2 regions of the Labrys sp. Lb11 genome follow, and region 1 is predicted to be linked to the other one. Evidence: predicted binding sites of a transcription regulator. Region 1 holds the regulator's gene; the other holds the start of a gene.
What was found. Region 1 encodes PhoB, which activates phosphate uptake and scavenging genes when phosphate is short. Its sites were predicted from a motif close to TGTCATNNANCTGTCAT; they were not measured.

Region 1 (8,111 bases):
GCGCAGGGTGCGGGCCGTGACATCGAACTCGGCGACGAGGTCATGGATGCTGAACGCACCGGGCCTGTCGGTGTCCGCCGGGTCGGCGAGACTGGGCGACAGCACGGACATGGTTGCGGCAATCACGGACCATTCCCTCGTCGATCGGCGATTGCTTCTAATCAACGTTGACGTAAACGTCAACTCACGATCCCGAGAGGCTCCCGATCACCGGGGCCGGCCGGCTTGCGCTCGGCACCGAAACCGCGTGGACTGCGCCCGCTCGCGAGGAGGTGTCCCATGATCAGCCGCATCTGGCATGGCTGGACCACGCCGCAGAACGCCGACGCCTACGAGACGCTGCTCCGCACCCGGATCTTCCCCGGCATCCTGGCCCGGCGGGTCCCGGGCTTCGAGCGCATCGAGCTGCTGCGCCGCGAGGGCGGGGCGGAGGTCGAGTTCATCACCGTCATGTGGTTCACGTCACTCGACGCCGTCCGCGCCTTCGCCGGCACGGATTACGAAGCCGCCGTCGTGCCGCCCGCGGCGCGCGCCGTGCTGTCGCGCTTCGACGCCCGCTCGCAGCACTATGAGGTGCGCGAGGCACGGCGGGCGGATGGCTGAGACCGGTACGTCGCCGTGCGAGGCCCCACAGGCGCCGAGATAGGCTGGACCATGTCGCTCCGGGGAAAGGCGATGCCCTCTCGGCCGTCATGGCCGGACTTGATCTACGGCCGTGACGCGATTGAACCGGCGAGCCCGTTTTTCCGGAGACTGCCTAACTTGGCATCTACGGGTGAGGACCGGCGATCCTCCAGCAACGGCCAGCGGCCGTGGGCCCCCGGCGAGCGCCCAAGCAGGTTCTCTCGAACCTGCTTGCACGTGTAAGTTTGGCCAGCATTGATTTTGCATTGAAAATGCAAAATCAATCGTGACGAGAGCCGCGAGAAGCTGGTTAGGGCGAGCCGAGCTCCTGCTCGGCGAACATGCCCGACGGCAGGCCGTCGATGCTCTGGACATTCTTCTCGCGCTGGTAGGCGTCGAGACCGGACTCGCCCTTGGCCGCGGCCCAGCGGGCGAGCGTGTCGCGCTCGCCGGAATAGTCGAACAGCGGCACGCCGAAGCCGCAGGAGGTCTGCACGAGATCGATGTCCAGGGTGACGATCTGGCGGGCGCCGAGCGGCTCCTCGCCGCCGAACGCCTCGGCGAGCAGGCGGGCATAGGCGGGCGTGCCGCGCCACAGGCTCTTGCCCTGGCCGAACAGGCGCAGGATCAGCGGCGGCCCCTCGAAGGCGCAGAACATGAAGGTGAGACGTCCGTCCGCCAGCAGATGCGCCGCGGTCTCGCAGCCGCTGCCGGTCAGGTCGAGATAGGCGGCGGAGTTCGGGCCGAGCACCCGAAACCTGTCCGCGCCGCGCGGCGAGATGTTGACTCGGCTGTCGGCCGTGGCCGACGCGGCGAAGAAGATGCGCTGCCGGCTGATGAAGTCGCGATGGGCGACCCCGATCTGGGCGAACTGCTTGGCCATGGACGGTTCCTTCCTCGGTTCGACATAGCAGGAAAGCGCGGCCTGGCATACCGGCCCTCCCCGCCCCCGGCTCGCCGGGGCCGCAGGGGCCGCATCTCCGCCGCCCGGCAGGCGAAGCTGCGTCGATGCGCCCCGGATCCTGCGAAAAGAAACGTTTGCCAGGCGCCGGAGAGATCTGGAGATAAGAACAAAATTCATACACGATCCGTTAGGATAGGAATCGAGTCGAGCCCGGATCCGGCGCGGACATATCGAGTCGAAAGGAGTTCTGAATGTCGATGGGCGTGCAGTCCAAGACGGTTGTTGCCGCGGCCTTGCTGGCGCTGACGGCCATGGCGGGCCAGGCGAGCGCGGCGCAATGCGGCCACACGGCAGCCGGATTCGAAGCCTGGAAGCAGGAATTCGCCGCCGAAGCCGCGGCCAGGGGCGTCAGCCCGGCCGCCATCGCGGATCTGAAGGCGACGACCTACGCCACCGCGACGATCGCCGCCGACCGCGGCCAGAAAAGCTTCCGCCTGTCGCTCGACCAGTTCCTGGCCAAGCGCGGCGGATCGGTGATCGCCAGCCGCGGCCGCAAGCTGAAGCAGTCCAATGCGGCGCTGTTCGCCTCGATCGAGAAGCGCTACGGCGTCCCGCCGGGACCGCTCCTGGCGATCTGGGGCATGGAGACCGGCTTCGGCAACGTCAAGGGCAACCAGAAGCTGCTCTCCTCGGTCGCCACCCTGGCCTATGACTGCCGTCGGTCCGACTTCTTCACCGACCAGCTCTATGCGACCCTGACGCTGATCGATCGCGGTGTCATCTCGGCCAATGCCCGCTCGTCCATGCATGGCGAGATCGGCCAGACGCAGTTCATGCCCAAGAACGTCCTGAACTACGCGGCCGGCGGCAGCCTGGAAACCCCGACCGGCGCGCTGACCGCGACCGCGAACTTCCTGAAGGCGCATGGCTGGCAGGCCGGCGCGGGCTACCAGCCCGGCGAGCCGAACTTCGCCGCCATCGAGGCCTGGAACGCCGCCTCGGTCTACCAGCGCGCCATCGCCCTGATCGGCCAGCAGATCGACGGCGGCTAGCCCGTCTTCGCGGATTGGGGGCAGATTGAGGCATCCCCGCGGTTGGCGATCAATGGGTTAGGCTAAAAGGTCTTCACTACGTCGACTGGCTTGGGCGAGGACGGAGGAGGTGATTCTGGGCGGGGGCTGTGGCGGCAATTGGAGCTTGAGGCGGCTGATGAGGAGGCTGAGTTCGGGCTCGGGCTGGGTGTAGCGGGTCAGCTGGATCTCGCGACCATCGGTGGTGGGCAAGTGGACGTCGATCATCTGGATGGCAACGAACTTTTCCAGAGCACTTCGAGCGGTCAGTCCCGGGGCCAGGGCGTGGAGGCGGCGGGTCAGGGTGATCTGCAGGCAATAGGCCAGGAAGGCGATGAAGATGTGGGCTTCTATCCGCCTCTCATCCTTGTGGAAGACCGGGCGGATCGCCAGGTCGCCTTTCAGGGTCTTGAAGACCTCTTCGACGGCGACGAGCTGAATGTAATATTGCCATAGCAGGGCGGGATCGTTGTCGGTGAGATTGGTTCGCAGCAGATAGCGCCCTTCACGCCGTCTGATGGTTCGCAGCCTCTTGCGGTCGAGGCGGAAGGTCAGCCCGCCGTTCTTGTCGATGTCGACATCGACCAGGCGCCAGGCGGTCGGCGCCTTGGAGCGCGCGGCGCCCAGCTTCATCAGGAGCTCCTCGCGGGAGACCGCCATGGCGGCGATCTGCCGGAGCCGCTTCCACAGCCATTTCAACTGCCGCCGCCGCATGGCCCGTTCCTTGGAGACGCGGTCGAGGCTCTGGGCGAAGACATAGAGTTCGCCATCCTCGGCCAGCAGCTTCACCTGAACGCCCTGCCGCGCCTCCTGCCAGGGCTTGTCCAGCAGGTGCTTTTCCAGGCGGTTCAGCCGTCCCTTGGGCGTTCCCACCAGATACTGGACCGGCGGGTCACTGGCCCGCATCTGTGCCAGGGCCGCCTCGGTGGGAATGCCGCGATCCATCACCCAGACGCGCCGCGCCTTGCCGTATTGCTGCTCGATCTTGCCGAGGAACATCCCCAGCGTCTTGCTGTCGGCGGTGTTGCCGGCCAGCACCTCGTAGGCCAAAGGCAAGCCCTCCGGGGTGACGACCAGGGCGATCACCACTTGCGGACAGTCCGGCCGCTTGTCGCGGCTATAGCCGTGACGGCGCTTGTCGCCCTCGGGCAGATCCGAGGCGTTGACCTCAAAATAGGTGCTGGTCAGATCGTAGAGCAGCACGTCGAAGCGGGCGTTGAACAGATCGCGCCAGCGCTCCGCCAGATGAGCGAACAGGGTCTGCCTGTGCGCCAGGAGCAGGTCGTGGCAGGCATACAGTTTGTGCGCCTCGGCCAACCCGAAGTCCGCCCCCAAGAGGTCGGCCATGGCGCTACGCTCGAACCATTCGCGATGCAGGCGCCATTCGCTGCCCGGTGCGATCAGGCGATAGGTCACCAGAACCTGAAGCACCTGGTCCCAGCGTGTCCCCTTGCGGCTCGGCGGCAGGCGGTCGGCCCAGAACCGATCGAGGTGCAGGTCGCGCCATAGGAGCCCGGCCAGCCAACAGGCACCCCATTGGCGCGGCCGGCACAGCCGGAGCTCCGACAAGCGAAGCTGCACCACTGAGGCATCGGCCGCGACGGCTTGGCAGCGATCCTCCGGAAACAGAGCCAGCGTCTGTCGATCGCCGGTGTCGGTATCGAGCACCTCGATGGCTTTGCGCCAGGCGGCGGCCTGAGAAGAGTTGATTTCACCCAAATACAAAACCTGCCGCTGCACCACCCGGCCATCGTCGAGACGCTTGTTCTCGACGATGTTCCAGTAGGTATGCGTCTTGCCGTCCTTCCTTCGCTCGGTTCGTCGCAGAAACATGGCGACATGAATCTATGCACGCCAAACCGTATCTTGGAAATAGCCTAGGTCTTCACTACAGCCGATTCCGGTAGAACATGCGAACCTCGCCTCAATCAGATCAAATACTTACGCGCTCAAAAAACCTCGAAATCGACGTTTCCGCGCGCGAATCCGCGAAGACGGGCTAGGACGGGACAAGGTGAGCCGGCTATCGGCTCACCGAGAGCAGGATCGAATGCGAAAGCCTTCCCCGCTCCGCGGAGAAGGCTTTCGTGTTTTTTGAACCATCAATCCCGCCGCCCGCCGGTCAATGCTTCGAGAAGGTCTCGTCGAAGGAATAGCCGGCGCCGCGCACGGTGCGGATCGGGTCGATCTCGCGCGACCGGTTGATCGACTTGCGCAGGCGCCCGACATGCACGTCCACGGTGCGCTCGTCGATATAGACGTCGCGGCCCCAGACGCTGTCGAGCAGCTGTTCGCGGGCGAAGACCCGGCCGGGCGCCTGCATCAGGAACTCCAGCAGGCGGAACTCGGTCGGCCCCAGGCGGATCTCGCGGGCACCGCGATGGACGCGCTTGGTCTCGCGGTCGAGCGAGATGTCGCCGGCCTTGAGCACCGAGGCGACATGGTCGGGCTTGGCCCGCCGCAGCAGCGCCTTCACCCGCGCCACCAGTTCCGGCACCGAGAACGGCTTGACGACATAGTCGTCGGCGCCCGTGGCCAGGCCGCGCACGCGCTCGGTCTCCTCGCCGCGTGCGGTGAGCATGATCACCGGCAGCCGCTCGGTTTCCGGCCGCATGCGGATACGGCGGCACAGTTCGATGCCGGAGAGGCCCGGCAGCATCCAGTCGAGCAGCACGAGGTCGGGCACGCTCTCGCGCAGGCGCAGCTCCGCCTCGTCGCCGCGCCCGACACTGTCGACGTCATAGCCTTCCGATTCGAGGTTGTAGCGAAGCAGCGTGGTCAACGCTTCCTCGTCCTCGACGATCAAAACGCGCGGAGACATTCAAAACCTCTGTCTCTTCAGGCGGCGGGATACTCCACCGGCATGATGCTGGTGCTGTCGTTCTTGGGCCGCTCGCCGCTCGGCGACTGGCCGGTCACCAGGTAGTGGACGGTCTCGGCGATGTTGGTGGCGTGGTCGCCGATGCGCTCGATGTTCTTGGCGCAGAACAGGAGATGGGTGCAGAAGCCGATATTGCGCGGATCTTCCATCATGTAGGTCAGGAGCTCGCGGAACAGCGAGGTGTACATCGCGTCCACGGCGCCGTCCGAGCGCCACACCGCCAGGGCCTCCTCGACGTCGCGCTGGGCGAAGGCGTCGAGCACCTGCTTGAGCTGCTCGAGCACCAGATCGGCCATGTGGTTGAAGCCGCCGAAGATCTTGGTGCCCTGCATCTGGCCGTTGATGGCGACGACGCGCTTGGCGATGTTCTTGCCGAGGTCGCCGATGCGCTCGAGGTCGCCGGAGACGCGTAGCGCCGCGACGATCTCGCGCAGATCCTGCGCCATGGGCTGGCGCTTGGCGATCATCAGGATCGCCCGATCCTCGGCGGAGCGCTGCAGCGTGTCGATGGTGCCGTCGAGCGCGATGACGCGCTGCGCCAGCTCCAGGTCGCGCTTGATCAGCGCATTGATGCTGTCGAGCACGCTCTTCTCGGCATAACCACCCATCTCGGCGATCATGTTGCGCAGCTCGAGCAGCTCCTGGTCGAAGGATTTGACGATATGGTCGGCCATGGGCGTTGCTCCTCGTCCAGCGCGCGTCAGCCGAAGCGGCCGGTGATATAGTCTTGGGTGCGGCGGTCGGTCGGCGTCGAGAACATCTGCATGGTCTGGCCGACCTCGATCAGATTGCCGAGATAGAAGAAGGCTGTCACGTCGGCGCAACGGGCGGCCTGCTGCATGTTGTGGGTGACGATGACGATGGTGAAGTCCCGCTTCAACTCGTCGATCAGTTCCTCGATCTTGGCGGTCGAGATCGGGTCGAGAGCCGAGGTCGGCTCGTCCAGGAGCACGACCTCGGGCTTGACCGCGATGGAGCGGGCAATGCACAGGCGCTGCTGCTGGCCGCCGGACAGGCCCAGCGCCGAAGTGCCGAGCCGATCCTTCACTTCTTCCCAGATCGCGGCCTTGGACAGGCACCATTCGACCCGGTCGTCCATGTCGGCCTTGCTCAGGCGCTCATGCAGGCGCACGCCGAAGGCGATGTTGTCGTAGATCGACATCGGAAACGGCGTCGGCTTCTGGAACACCATGCCGACGCGGGCCCGCAGGATGGCCGGGTCGATACTGCTCTTGGCGATGATGTCCTGGTCGTCGAGCAGGATGCGTCCCTCGGCGCGCTGGCCGGGATAGAGATCGTACATGCGGTTGAGCACGCGCAGCAGCGTGGACTTGCCGCAGCCGGACGGGCCGATCATGGCCGTGACCTGCCGCTCGCCCATCTCCAGGTTGATATCCTTGAGGGCGTGCTTCTCGCCGTAATAGAAGTTCAGCTTCTCGCACTTGATCTTGGCGCGCACAGCCGTCTCGGCCTGCGGACGGTTGGCCGCGGCCACGGCGACGGTCGGATTGGGAAGCGAGGACATGGGACCACTCACCGCTTGGGAGCCAGGAGAACACGGGTGACGATGTTGAGGGCGAGCACGCCGGCCGTGATCAGCAGCGCTCCGGCCCAGGCCAGCGCCACCCAATCGTCGAAGGGGCTGCCGGCATACTGGTAGATGGCGACAGGCAGGCTCGCCATCGGCCTGGACATGTCGAGCGACCAGTCGTTGTTGCCGAGCGAGGTGAACAGCAGCGGCGCGGTCTCGCCGGCGGCGCGGGCCAGGGCCAGCAGGATACCGGTGGTGATGCCGGTCTGTGCGGCCCGCCACGTCACTAGGGTGATCACCTTCCACTGCGGCGCGCCGAGGGCGAAGGCCGCCTCGCGCAGGGTGGTCGGCACCAGGGCCAGCATGTCCTCGGTGGTGCGCACCACCACCGGCATCAGGATGATGGCCAGCGCCAGGGTGCCGGCCCAGCCGGAGAAGCCGCCCATCGGCACCACCACCATCTGGTAGACGAAGAGGCCGATCAGGATGGACGGCGCCGAGAGCAGGATGTCGTTGACGAAGCGGACCATGCCGGCCAGGCGGCTGCCGCGCCCGGCCTCGGCCAGGAAGGTACCGGCCATGATGCCGACCGGCGCGCCGATGATCAGTGCCACGACGATCTGCATCAGGCTGCCGACGATGGCGTTGAGCAGGCCGCCGCCGCCGCCCGGAGGCGCCATGACGTTGGTGAACACGGTCGAACTCAGCGCCGGGGCGCCGCGGACGATGAGCGTGTAGAGGATCCAGGCCAGCATGAACAGGGAGATCACGGCAAAGCCGGTGCTGGCCCCCTTGACGGCGTAGTCGATGGCGCGGCGGCGGGCGAGACGGTTCATGGTCGGCCTCACTTCAGCCGGGTGCGCACGAGGGCGCGCGAGATGGCGAGCACGATGAAGGAAATCACGAACAGCACGAAGCCGAGCTGCAGCAGCGAGTGCAGCTTGAGGGTGCCGGCGCCGGCCTCAGGAAATTCATTGGCGACGGTGGAGGCGATCGTCGAGCCCGGCGCGAACAGCGAGGCCGAGATGCGGTTGGCGTTGCCGATGACGAAGGTGACCGCCATGGTCTCGCCGAGCGCGCGGCCGAGCCCCAGCATCACCG
Region 2 (8,111 bases), on a different contig from region 1:
CCGAGGCCGGCCAGGCAGCAGGCGATGTAGGCCTCGGCGCTGTTTACCGTGACGCGTCCGGGCAGGGACAGGGTGTGGGGGATGCCGCCCTCGATCCATTCCCAGCTTTCGACGCGGCCGGTGGAGGGCGAGGCGTAGCGGATGACGGCGTGGCCGTCGGAAAGATCGGCCGGCCGTCGCGGCAGGCCGTGCCGGTCGAGATAGGCGGGGCTGGCGACGTTGATCAGCGGCAGGTCGCCGATCATCCGGGCGATCAGGCTGGAGTCGCCGGCCGGACCGACGCGGAGCACGCAGTCGACGCTGTCCTCGACCAGGTTCACCGCCCGGTCCGTGACGCCGAGATCGACGTCGATGCCGGGATGGAGGTCGAGGAACTCGGGCAGGGCGGGGGCGATCACCAGCCGCCCGATCCGGGCGGGCACGTCGATCCGCAGCCGGCCGCTCGGCCCGGACATGCTCTGGCGGAACAGGCCTTCCGTCTCTTCGACATCGGCGATCAGTCGCTGGCAGCGCTCATAGAATGCGGCGCCGTCCTGGGTCGGAGCAACCCGGCGCGTCGTCCGATGCAGCAGCCGGGTGCCGACGCGGCTTTCCAGCGCCTGGACGGCAGCGGAGACCGAGGAGCGCGGCACGCCGAGCCCGTCGGCGGCCCGGGTGAAGCTGGCGCATTCGACGACGCGGACGAAAATGCGGAAGAGCTCGATGCGATCCAAGCGGTGCCATTGTCCGGAATTGCCGACATATGATGTCAGGATAGCCAGCTTTATTGCTCAATCCTAGACGATAGCGTGTCGCCACGGGCCGCAGGAGCGGTCTTTCGAGAAAACGGAAACACGCGCATGGTTGATCACAGCATCAAGGGCAAGACCGTCATCATCGCCGGCGGCGCCAAGAACCTCGGCGGCCTGCTGGCCCGCGATCTCGCCGCGCAGGGCGCGAAGGCGGTGGCGATCCACTACAACAGCGCCGCCACGCGGCCGGCCGCCGATGCGACGGTGGCGGCCGTCAAGGCAGCCGGAGCCGAGGCCGTGGCCTTCGCCGGCGACCTGACCACCGCCGGTGCGGTCGAGAAGCTGTTCGCCGACACGGTCGCGGCGGTGGGACGGCCCGACATCGCCATCAACACCGTCGGCAAGGTGCTGAAGAAGCCCTTCGTCGAGATCACCGAGGCCGAGTATGACGAGATGACCGCGGTCAACTCCAAGTCCGCCTTCTTCTTCCTCAAGGAGGCGGGCCGGCACGTCGGCGACAACGGCAAGATCTGCACGCTCGTTACCTCGCTGCTCGGCGCCTACACGCCGTTTTATGCCGCCTATGCCGGCACCAAGGCGCCGGTGGAGCACTTCACCCGCGCCGCGTCGAAGGAGTTCGGCCAGCGCGGCATCTCGGTGACCGCGATCGGGCCGGGCCCGATGGACACGCCCTTCTTCTATCCGGCCGAGGGCGCGGACGCGGTCGCCTACCACAGGAGCGCCGCGGCGCTGTCGGCCTTCTCGAGGACCGGCCTCACCGACATCGAGGACATCGTGCCCTTCATCCGCTTCCTGGTCTCGGACGGCTGGTGGATGACCGGCCAGACCATCCTGGTCAACGGCGGCTACACCACCAAGTAGGGCGGCGCAGGAGCGGGGCGTCAGCCTCGGCCCCGCCCCCGCCCCCGCTGCCCGCCGGCCTCCGCCGGACGCCTGCTCAGGCCTCTTCCGGCTCCGGCAGCAGCAGGATGATCTGGACGATGCCGATCATCGCGATGAACTCGAAGGCCTTCTGCTGGCCGTTCCAGATCTGCGACTGCCACATGGCGAACCATTCGCCGCCGATGGTGACGAAGCCGACGGCATAGAGCAGCAGGCCGAGCGACAGGCCGGCCGCCGCCAGCCCCTTGGCGTCGGCGAAGTCCGGGCGGCGCAGGGCGCCGAGGAGGCGCAGGGCTCCCGCCCACAGCAGCACCGCGGTCAGGCATTGCGTGGCGATGATGATCCAGTAGCCCGTCGCCTGCAGCGTCTCGTCGGTGACGGCCCGCCAATGCAGGCTGGAATCGGGGAAGGTCGTGTCCATGGACAGGACGTGCCGCACGAACAGCCAGTTGCTGTCGTAGTCGGTGATGTTGCCGAACGCCACGAGCGTGAAGAACAGAGCGAGGGCGGCCACGAGAGCCGCCTTGCTGAGCCGGACGATGACCATGCGCATGCCTCTTGCCGATGATGTGCCGGCGCGCCGGCCGTGGAGGCCATCCCCCGATGCCGCGCCGCGCCCGCCGGACGGGCGAAGCGTGGGCCATGCCGCGGCGCTTGACCAGCCCCTTGCCGGACACCTCGGCGGCGTGGTTACCGCCGGCGGGATTTCGCGCCGGAAGTCATCCGCCTGACATGTCCGCATCATAGCCAGGGCGCGTGTGACCCATTCCGGAGCTAACGTATGCGCGCTCTCCTCGCGGCTTTCGCCGTCACGACCTGCCTGGTTTCCGCCTCGGAGGCCGCGACGGTCTATCCGCTCGACCGGGCGACCATTCTCGCCGGCTCGCCGTTCGACCTGAAGGTAGAGTTCGATGCGGTCGTGAAGCCCGACGACGTCAAGGTGACGATCAACGGCCAGCCGGCCGAGACGGTGCTCGGCCAGGCCGTGCAGTTCGTCGAGAAGGAGCACGGCGTCGACGCCTCGGCCGTGCTCATCCGCGCCGGCAGCATCGCCAAGCCCGGTTCCTACACCGTCGAGGCCAAGGCCGGCGGCGAGACCAGGACCGTCACATGGGACGTCTACGCCACGCCCGCCGCGCCGAAGGCCAGGAACGTCATCTTCCTGCTCGGCGACGGCCTGTCGGTGGCCCACCGCACCGGCGCCCGGATCATGTCCAAGGGCATGACCGAGGGCAAGGCCAACGGCCGCCTCAACATGGACGACCTCGACCATATGGCGTTCATCGGCACTTCGGCGACCAACGCCATCGCCACCGACAGCGCCAACACCATGTCGGCCTACATGACCGGCCACAAGACCGCGGTGAACGCGCTCGGCGTCTATGCCGACCGCACCAAGGATCCGCTGGACGACCCCAAGGTCGAGACCATCGCCGAGGCGCTGCGCCGGCTCACCAGGAAGTCGGTCGGCGTCGTCTCCACCGCGGAGCTCGAGGACGCCACGCCTGCCGCCGTCGTCGCCCACACCCGTCTCCGGGCCGAGAAGGCCGCGATCGCCGGCATGCTCTACGACGTCAAGCCCGACGTCATCCTCGGCGGCGGCTCGGCCTATTTCCTGCCCAAGAGCACGCCGGGCTCCAAGCGCAAGGACGACAAGGACTATATCAAGCTGTTCAAGGACGACGGCTACGCCCTCGCCACCACCAAGGCCGAGCTGGCGGCCGCGGGCGGCGCCAACACCGGCAAGATCCTCGGCCTGTTCCATACCGGCAACATGGACGTGACGCTCGACCGCGAGTTCCTGAAGAAGGGCACCGTGGCCAAGTTCCCCGACCAGCCGGGCCTGGTCGACATGACCAAGGCGGCGCTCGACCAGCTCTCCAAGAACCCGGAAGGCTTCTTCCTGATGGTCGAGGGGGCCTCGGTCGACAAGATGTCCCACCCGATGGACTGGGACCGCGCCCTGGTCGAGACCATCGAGTTCGACAAGGCCGTCGGCGTCGCCAGGGAGTTCGCCAAGAGTCATCCCGACACGCTGATCGTCGTCACCGGCGACCACACCCACGGCATCTCGATCATCGGCACCATCGATGACGACAAGCCGGGCACGGAGATGCGCGAGAAGGTCGGCACCTATGCCGATGCCGGCTTCCCCAACTACGAGGACAAGGACGGCGACGGCTATCCCGACCGGATCGACGTGTCGCGCCGCCTCGCCGTCTTCGCCAGCAACTTCCCGGACTATTACGAGACGTTCCGGCCGAAGATGGACGGCCCGTTCGAGCCGGCCGTGCAGAACGAGAAGAAGGAATATGTCGCCAACGAAGCGTATAAGGACGTGCCCGGCGCCGTGCTGAGGGTCGGCAACCTGCCGCGCTCGGCCGACACCGCGGTGCATGCCGTCGACGACGTGGTGCTGCAGGCGACCGGCCCCGGTGCGGAGGCGTTCAAGGGCTACATGGAAGAGAGCGACGTCTATCGCGTGCTCGTGGACGCCCTGGCCCTCGCGCCGGCCAAGGACTGAGAACTTGTCCGTGAACAAGTGAAGCGATTGGACGCCAGCCTGGCGGCTTTGCTTGTGGTCGTGCGAGACGCAACGGTTCTAGTCTGATCGGGACGCGTGCGTCTTCCCTCCCCGTCGATCTCGGGTGTTCCCGAGATCGACAACTTGGAAGGCAAGTCGGATATATCCGACTTGCTCGGGGGGAGGGGATCGGCCGGCGTCGCGCCTGACGTGTTATCGGTAAACGGGGGCTGGGCAGGCCCACAGATCCCCCCAGCCTCTCGCGACCGGCTGGCTCCGCACCCGCTGAGCCGGCAAACGATCGAGGAGACGATCATGCGCAAGCCACGAATTTCCCGCCGGGGCGTGCTGCGGCTGTCGGCCGCCGCGGCCGGGCTCATCGCCACCGGCCTGCCGGCGGCAGCGGCCGTCGAGGAGATCGGCTTCGACCAGCTCTACGGCAAGGTCAGCGTCCTCGGCCTCACCTTCTCCGACAAGATCAAGGGCCTCGCCGGCCAGACCGTGTCGATGCGCGGCTTCATGGCTCCGCCGCTCAAGGCCGAAGCCCGGTTCTTCGTCCTCACCGAGATCCCGATGTCGCTCTGCCCGTTCTGCTCCTCGGATGCGGACTGGCCGGACAACATCCTGGTGGTCTATCTCGACCGCGCCCAGACCTTCGAGCAGGCCAATGCCCTGATCAGGGTCACCGGCCGTCTCGAGGTCGGCTCCTGGACCGACCCGGAGACCGGCTTCGTCAGCCTGCTGCGCCTGGTCGATTCGAGCTTCGCGGTCGCCTGACCATGCCTGTCCTCGACGTCAGGGATCTCGAGGTCCGGTTCGCCGGCCTGGACCGGCCCGCCCTCGACATCCCGGCACTCGCCCTGGAGCCGGGCGAGCAGGTGGGGGTGACCGGCCCGTCCGGATCGGGCAAGACGACGCTGATCAACGTGCTCACCGGCCTCGGCCGGGCTCCGCGCGGCAGCGTCACCTGGCACGGCACCGACCTTGCCGGCCTGTCGGAGAGTGGCCGCGACCGCTGGCGCGGTGCGCATGTCGGGCTGGTCATGCAGGATTTCCATCTCTTCCCCGGACTTTCCGCCTTCGAGAACGTCGTGCTGCCGCAGCGGCTGCGCCGGCTCCGCCTGCCGCAGGAGACCCGGGACGAGGCCGGCCGCCTGCTGGCGCGCGTCGGTATCGAGCGGCCGGCCCAGGCGGTGGAGACCCTGTCGCGCGGGCAGATGCAGCGCGTCGCCGTGGCGCGCGCCCTGGTGTCGAAGCCGCGGATCATCGTCGCCGACGAGCCGACCGCCAGCCTCGATGCCGATGCGGGCGCGGCGGTCGCCGACCTGTTGCTCGAGCTCGCGGCGGAAGGGCAGGCGACGCTGATCGTCGCCAGCCACGAGGCGCGCTTCATCGGCAGGCTCGGCCGCGTGCTGCGCCTCGATGCCGGCCGGTTGGGCTGACGGGCAGCCATGCTGAGATTCATCGCGGCCGATATCCGCCGGCACTGGATCGGCGCCCTGGCGATCCTCCTGATCATCGGCCTCGCCACCGCGCTCGGCGTGATGGTGACGCTGCAGGAGCGGGCGCTCCGCCTCGGCAGCGCCCGCGCCGCCGGCGCCTTCGACCTCGTCGTCGGCGCGCCGGGCAGCGAGACCCAGCTCGTGCTGTCCGCGGTGTTCCTGCAGGCGGCGCCGCTGCCGCTGCTGCCCGGCAGCGTGCTCTCCGGCCTTGCCGCCGATCCGCGCGTCGCCTGGGCGGCGCCGATCGGCTTCGGCGACTTCGCCGGCGAGGCTCCGGTCGTCGGCACCACCGAGGCGCTGGTGCAGGGCCTCGGCGGCCTGACGCGGGGACGCAGCTTCGCCAGGCTCGGCGAAGCGGTCGTCGGGGCGCGGGTGGCGATGGCCCCGGGCGACACCTTCCACCCCATGCATGGCCGCCTGCACGAGGGCGGCAGGGAGCATGCCGCCGCCACCTACACGGTGGTTGGGCGCATGGCGCCGACCGGCACCTCGTGGGACCGCGCCGTCCTGGTGCCGATCGAGGCGGTCTGGCGGGTCCACGGCCGCGAGGCGCCGGGGCACGCCGGGGCCGAGGAGCCGGGACACGACCATCGCGAGGAGGCGCCCGACTTCGCCGCCGCGATCGATCCGGCCGCCGTCATGGCCGCCGATGCTCCCGGCGTGCCGGCGATCCTGGTCAAGCCGCGCAGCGTCGCCGCCGCCTACCAGCTCCGCCAGGCCTTCCGCACCGATCGCACGCTGGCCGTCTTCCCCGGCGAGGTGCTGACGCGCCTCTATGGCACGCTCGGCGATGCCCGGCTGGTCCTCTCGGCCGTCGCCACCGCCGCCCAGATCCTGGTCGCGGCGGCCATCCTGCTGGTCGTCGCCGTGCAGGTGCTGCAGCGACGGCGCCAGATCGGCGCGCTCCGGGCCTTCGGCGCGCCGCGCGCCGTGGTCTTCGCCATTGTCTGGCTGGAGGTGTTCGTGATCGCCGGCGCCGGCATGCTGCTCGGCTTCGGGTTCGGCTATGGCGGGGCGCTGCTCGCCTCCGGCTTCGTCACCGCGGCGAGCGGCGTGGCGCTGCCCGTCGCCTTCGCGGCGGCCGATGCGGTCTCGCTCGGCGTGCTGCTGGCGCTGACCGCGCTGGTCGCTATCGCGCCAGCCCTGCTGGCCTACCGGCAGTCGCCGGCCGAAGCGCTGCGGTCCTGAGGCGGGCGGCAAGGGCCCGGCTGCTCTCTTGCGACGCTTGGAGCTCGGTTCGAATACGCGGCGTCGTGCAGGCGCAGCCGTGAAGAACACGTCCCAAAGGGCATCCTCTCCCTGACGACTCAGAGGTGATGATGCACCGTCAGATCGCGGGACTGCACACTTCAGCGTGCGCCGCTCCCGTCCGTCTCCCCGACTTCGAGCCTCGCGCGATGGCGGGTCGCCAGGGTGCGGGCGAGCCCTGCGACCTCGGCGTTCCGGCGCTCCGGCGTCCAGGCCAGCGCCGCGCCGGCGATGAGGGCGAGTTCTTCCAGCAGCGGCGAGGTGACCTCGCCGCGGATCGCCAGGGTGGTGCGGCGCAGCACGATGTCGGCGAGGCCGACCACATGCTCGTGCCGGACGATGAAGTCGACCTCCAGGGTGCTGTAGGCCGGCGCGTGGCGCAGCGGCGCGTCGCCGCCATGCCGGGCGATGTGGCCGGCCACCGCCGCCGCCCGGGTGCCGTAGCGCTCGAACAGCGCCGCCATCCGCTCCCGCGGCAGTCCGCAGGCCCGCGCCGCCGCCTCGATCCAGCCGGCGCGGGCGGGGCCGGCGGGATAGTGGCGGCCGCCGCCGATCGCCATCTCGCGGGTGCCGGCGCGGCGCGTCCGGCCGAACCGGCCGAGGATGCTGTCCGCCACCTCCTCGGCGAAGCCGCGGAACGTCGTCCATTTGCCGCCGACCAGCGAGATCACCGGGAAGGGACGGCCTTCGGCCGGCTCCAGCACCGGGGCCGAATGGTCGCGGCTGATCAGGCCGGGATTGCTGGCGTCGGAGGCGGGCAGGGGACGGATGCCGCAATAGGCGTAGACGATCTGCTCGCGCCCCACCCGCACCCCCGGCAGCAGGCCGGCGACGCTGGCGATCAGATAGTCGATCTCCGCGTCGTCGCAGGCGACGCTGTCGGGGTCGCCGGCGCGGATGTCGGTCGAGCCGACGAGGGCGCGGCCGAGATAGGGATAGACGAGGCAGATGCGCCCGTCATCGGCCTCGAAATAGATCATCCGGCCGTCGAGCAGCCGCACCAGCTCGTCATTGTCGAGCAGCAGGTGCGAGCCCTTGGTGCCGCCGATCATCCGGGAGGGCATGCCGAGGGCCTGGTTGACCTGGTCGATCCAGGGGCCGGCGGCATTGACGACCAGCCTCGGCCTTACCGCGAAGGTCCGGCCGTCCGTCTCCGCGAATTCGAGCACGCCGTCCCGGGCCGAGCGCAGGCTGGTGTGGTTG

Region 2: the regulator PhoB is predicted to act here: its motif matches at 2,352-2,368, upstream of AC27L4_RS18470 (alkaline phosphatase).

The regions. Positions count from the first base shown of each region.
Region 1 covers NZ_BAAJOT010000001.1:14,422-22,532, reverse strand. The annotation lists gene AC27L4_RS00115 (MerR family transcriptional regulator) at 1-126, opposite strand, end outside; gene AC27L4_RS00110 (antibiotic biosynthesis monooxygenase) at 280-603, shown strand; gene AC27L4_RS00105 (pyridoxamine 5'-phosphate oxidase family protein) at 935-1,507, opposite strand; gene AC27L4_RS00100 (lytic murein transglycosylase) at 1,780-2,580, shown strand; gene AC27L4_RS00095 (IS1634 family transposase) at 2,638-4,431, opposite strand; gene phoB (phosphate regulon transcriptional regulator PhoB) at 4,721-5,419, opposite strand; gene phoU (phosphate signaling complex protein PhoU) at 5,437-6,153, opposite strand; gene pstB (phosphate ABC transporter ATP-binding protein PstB) at 6,180-7,004, opposite strand; gene pstA (phosphate ABC transporter permease PstA) at 7,013-7,846, opposite strand; gene pstC (phosphate ABC transporter permease subunit PstC) at 7,855-8,111, opposite strand, start outside.
Region 2 covers NZ_BAAJOT010000004.1:841,172-849,282, forward strand. The annotation lists gene AC27L4_RS18455 (LysR family transcriptional regulator) at 1-713, opposite strand, end outside; gene AC27L4_RS18460 (SDR family oxidoreductase) at 840-1,613, shown strand; gene AC27L4_RS18465 (DUF2165 family protein) at 1,690-2,181, opposite strand; gene AC27L4_RS18470 (alkaline phosphatase) at 2,416-4,158, shown strand; gene AC27L4_RS18475 (hypothetical protein) at 4,474-4,935, shown strand; gene AC27L4_RS18480 (ABC transporter ATP-binding protein) at 4,938-5,600, shown strand; gene AC27L4_RS18485 (ABC transporter permease) at 5,610-6,848, shown strand; gene AC27L4_RS18490 (glycerol-3-phosphate dehydrogenase/oxidase) at 7,010-8,111, opposite strand, start outside.